One region of the Mixta sp. BE291 genome, then DNA from elsewhere that is predicted to be linked to it. Evidence: predicted binding sites of a transcription regulator. Region 1 holds the regulator's gene; the other holds the start of a gene.
The links. Region 1 encodes CRP, which controls carbon source genes, mostly activating them, when cyclic AMP is high. Its sites were predicted from a motif close to ATGTGANNNNNNTCACAT; they were not measured.
Positions count from the first base shown of each region.

Region 1 (2,205 bases):
AACTTGAGGGCGACAGCTTTCACCGCTATACGCGTCCGGAAATGGATATGGCGATCCGCAAGGCACGCGATCTGGGCCGCCATATCAGCTATTTTGGCCCGGAAGCCAACGACTTTGGCCTGCTTGAGCAAACCTTTGTTGAATATGGCGAACATGGGCGGGGCCAGTCGCGTAAGTACCTGCATACCTATGATGAAGCGGTGCCGTGGAATCAGCTGCCGGGTACCTTCACACCGTGGCAGCCGCTGCCGGAGCCAACGGACATTCTGTTTTATGAAGGGCTGCACGGCGGTGTGGAGACGCAGCAGCACAACGTGGCGGAAAAGGTCGATCTGCTGGTGGGTGTGGTGCCGATCGTCAACCTGGAATGGATCCAGAAGCTGATACGCGACACCAGCGAACGCGGCCATTCACGCGAAGCGGTGATGGATTCGGTGGTGCGCTCAATGGAAGATTACATTAACTACATCACGCCGCAGTTTTCACGCACCCATCTTAACTTTCAGCGCGTCCCCACGGTGGATACCTCGAATCCTTTTGCCGCGCGCGCCATTCCTTCGCTGGATGAAAGCTTTGTGGTGATTCATTTTCGCGGTCTGGAGGATATCGATTTCCCCTATCTGCTGGCGATGCTGCAAGGCTCCTTTATTTCACATATTAATACGCTGGTGGTGCCGGGCGGAAAAATGGGCCTGGCGATGGAGCTGATCATGCTGCCGTTAGTGAAACGTCTGATAGAAGGCAAGAAAATCGAATAGCTGATAAGTCAGCCAAAGCATTGCCTGGGCTGGCAACAACTACACGGCAATTGTCCGATTCAGCACAAGCTGAAGCGAGACAACAGGAGACAGTAAGATAAAGCTGTGCTACAAACAAAGCTGTAATATTTTCGTTCTATGAAACGAAAACGGGACGACTGCACGCCTTAAGGCCTCGCAGTTGCCTGCATAAATTTCCAGCAGGAAACGCTTGAAGATTTCCACGCCTGACAGGGAAAACTGCCCCCTGTATTTAGGGCACGATTACAACAGAGGATAATAGCGAATGGTTCTCGGCAAACCGCAAACAGACCCTACACTCGAATGGTTCCTGTCACATTGCCATATCCACAAATATCCATCAAAAAGCACGTTGATTCATCAGGGTGAAAAGGCCGAGACGCTCTACTACATCGTAAAAGGTGCGGTTGCGGTACTGATCAAAGATGAAGAAGGCAAAGAGATGATTCTTTCCTATCTTAATCAGGGTGATTTCATTGGCGAGCTTGGCCTGTTTGAAGAAGGTCAGGAACGCAGTGCATGGGTACGTGCGAAAACCGCCTGTGAAGTGGCTGAAATTTCTTATAAGAAATTCCGCCAGCTGATTCAGGTGAATCCCGATATTCTGATGCGCCTCTCTTCCCAGATGGCGCGCCGCCTGCAGGTGACTTCAGAGAAAGTAGGCAATTTAGCTTTCCTTGACGTGACTGGCCGCATTGCGCAAACGCTGCTGAACCTGGCGAAACAGCCAGATGCGATGACCCACCCGGACGGGATGCAAATCAAAATTACCCGTCAGGAGATCGGTCAGATCGTTGGCTGCTCGCGCGAAACGGTGGGCCGTATTCTGAAAATGCTGGAAGATCAAAACCTGATCTCCGCTCACGGTAAAACGATTGTCGTTTACGGCACCCGTTAAGCACCCCTGAAAATACGGCGTGATGCCTGTCATCACGCCGTATTTATTTTTGGTGATGTCGTGATGTGGCGGAGAATTATTTACCATCCTGAAGTGAACTATGCCCTGCGTCAGACGCTGGTGCTCTGTTTGCCGGTCGCCATTGGCTGGCTGCTGGGTAACCTGCAACAAGGGTTACTTTTCTCACTGGTGCCCGCCTGCTGTAATATCGCCGGGCTGGATACGCCCCACCGCCGCTTTTTTAAACGCCTGATCGTTGGCGGCTCGCTGTTTGCGCTCAGCAGTTTCCTGTTGCAATGGCTTACGCTGCAGCAGGTGCCGCTACCCGTGGCGCTGTTCGCCATGGCGCTGTTGCTCGGCGTTACCGGTGAAATCGGTTCGCTGCATGCGCGTCTGCTGCCCGCCTCGTTGATTGCGGCAATTTTTACGCTGGGTCTGGTGGGGCATATGCCCATCTGGGGCCCGCCGCTGCTTTATATCGGCGGTACCTTCTGGTACGGCCTGTTTAACTGGTTCTGGTTCCGGCTG
Region 1 covers NZ_JAVDXN010000004.1:480,333-482,537, reverse strand. Annotated here, with positions in the region: gene J2X14_RS12275 (phosphoribulokinase) at 1-758, shown strand, start outside; gene crp (cAMP-activated global transcriptional regulator CRP) at 1,045-1,677, shown strand; gene J2X14_RS12265 (YccS/YhfK family putative transporter) at 1,741-2,205, shown strand, end outside.

Region 2 (2,205 bases), on a different contig from region 1:
TTTCTCGGCCTGAATACCCACGCCGGGCTGGTCTTTGCTTACCTCGGCGGTATCGCGTTACACGTCTGGACGATTAAAGGCTACTTTGAAACCATTGACGGTTCGCTGGAAGAAGCAGCGGCGCTGGACGGCGCGACGCCATGGCAGGCTTTCCGCTTGATTTTACTGCCGCTTTCCGTGCCCATCCTCGCCGTGGTGTTTATTTTGTCGTTTATCGCTGCCGTGACGGAAGTTCCCGTCGCTTCGCTGCTGCTGCGTGATGTGAACAGCTATACGCTGGCGGTCGGGATGCAGCAATACCTGAATCCGCAGAACTATCTGTGGGGCGATTTTGCCGCAGCGGCGGTGCTGTCTGCGCTGCCGATTACGTTGGTGTTCCTGCTGGCGCAGCGCTGGCTGGTTAGCGGGCTGACCGCTGGCGGCGTGAAGGGTTAAGCTTTTTTATTGCCGTTGTTGCCTTTGTTGTTATTGCCACTGCTAAGTTGTGTCCTGTGTATATTCAGGCGGCCAAGAGGCCGCCTTTTTTTATTCGCGTTTCAGGCGATTGCTGTTGGCCAGCCATAGCGTGATCACCAGAATCAAAATAGCGCTGGAATAGCAGAGCGTGTCGAACGGGTTTTTATGGTCGACCACGATCAGCCGGATAATCGCCGTGATGCCGATATAGATAAAATAGCGCAGCGGAAAATGGTATCCCGACTGGAAATATTTCACGATCAGAGCAAGAAACTCAAAATAGAGAAACCAAATCACAATGCCTTCCACCAACAAATAGGCCGAGGCGGCTTCGCCGGTATTCAGTAATACGTTAGCCAGGTGAATGGTCTCTTTGCCGAGGAAAACGATCAAAATGATCCCCAGAAACAACAGTCCCACGTTTAATATCCACTGCAGAACAGTGGCAATCATTTTCTCACTACTCATTGTTGGTCCTTTTTGCGTGCAAGGTAACCGGCATCTGCCGTGCTGACATCATGACAGAATGTGACCAACATCACATTATGCGCTGCATAAAAAAACGCCCTGACCGTAGCCAGAGCGTTGTGATAAACGCACAACCAAAGCACTAATCAACGAAAGTGGCTATCGCGGTCGCTGGTCATGTCATACAGCTGATATTTACGGCCCAGCATCTGTCCGCCATCGCGCGTCAACGGCGTCCAGTTAACCTGAGCGCGACCACGGTTATGGGTAACGGTAAACAGATCCATCGGCACGGAAATATAGAACCCTTTGGTGAAGTTGCCTTCGCCATACGCGTCGCCGGAAACGTTGGTTAAGGTGGCATAAGCGCCCACCGTCACGCCGCTGTCGAAGCGTTTTGCGATGTCGATGGTGCCGCCTTTATCCTTCGCCAGATATTCGCCCACGCTCATTTTCACCAGCACATTATTCATAAACCACGGCTGCCAGTAGGCGGTAAGATGCCCGGTCGGCGCTTTGTAGTTGGTGAACTTCATCATGTTGTTCCAGTCGCGCTGCTTAACGTAGTTGGCATCGACGCCCACTGCCCAGCTGGAATCGAGTGGACGATAGAGCACCTCCGCCCCCACGCCGCCATACATGGTTTCCAGATAGCCGCCATACATCTGACCATAAAAACCGTTGCCCAGCGCCTGGAACCAGTTCGCCTGCAGGTTATTCACGTAAACGTTATTTTCTACATAGTCGCGAATGTGGGTGCGCACGCGCGGCAGCGAAGAGTCGTTCGGCCGTCCGTCATAATTAAATTTATCGTAGTTATTGGCGAGGTTGGCAAAGACGCCGCCGCCCACTAGCAGATGCTGCGTCAGCCAGTAATCGGCATTGGCATTGACGCCCGCCTGATACATGTAGAAGCTTTCCGGGCCGCCGACCGACTGATTCAGTACCGGCGAAATGCCGTAGCTGAAGCGCGCTTTCTCGATATAGTAGCCCTGCTCGGTTTCACCCGGATCGATCGGATTCACGCGGCGTTGCGCCAGCGGCTGCTCATGTCCCAGCGGATAACCTTCCAGCTGCTGACGCAGGCTGTTGACGTTGGTTTCCGTGGTGACCTGCGGCAGGTTGTAACGCGTTTGCGTCACGCGCAGCGTATCGACATTTTCCGGCAGGCCATTCATCAGGATCAGATTGGCGCGATCGACGCCCTCCTGGGTATTGCGATATTTCACCTGCTCGCCGGTGACATAGAGCGTGCGATCTTTCACCTGCAGATTAGGCGCA
Region 2 covers NZ_JAVDXN010000008.1:132,438-134,642, forward strand. Annotated here, with positions in the region: gene malG (maltose ABC transporter permease MalG) at 1-435, shown strand, start outside; gene psiE (phosphate-starvation-inducible protein PsiE) at 526-924, opposite strand; gene J2X14_RS17555 (YjbH domain-containing protein) at 1,071-2,205, opposite strand, start outside.
Region 2: the regulator CRP is predicted to act here: its motif matches at 983-1,000, upstream of psiE (phosphate-starvation-inducible protein PsiE).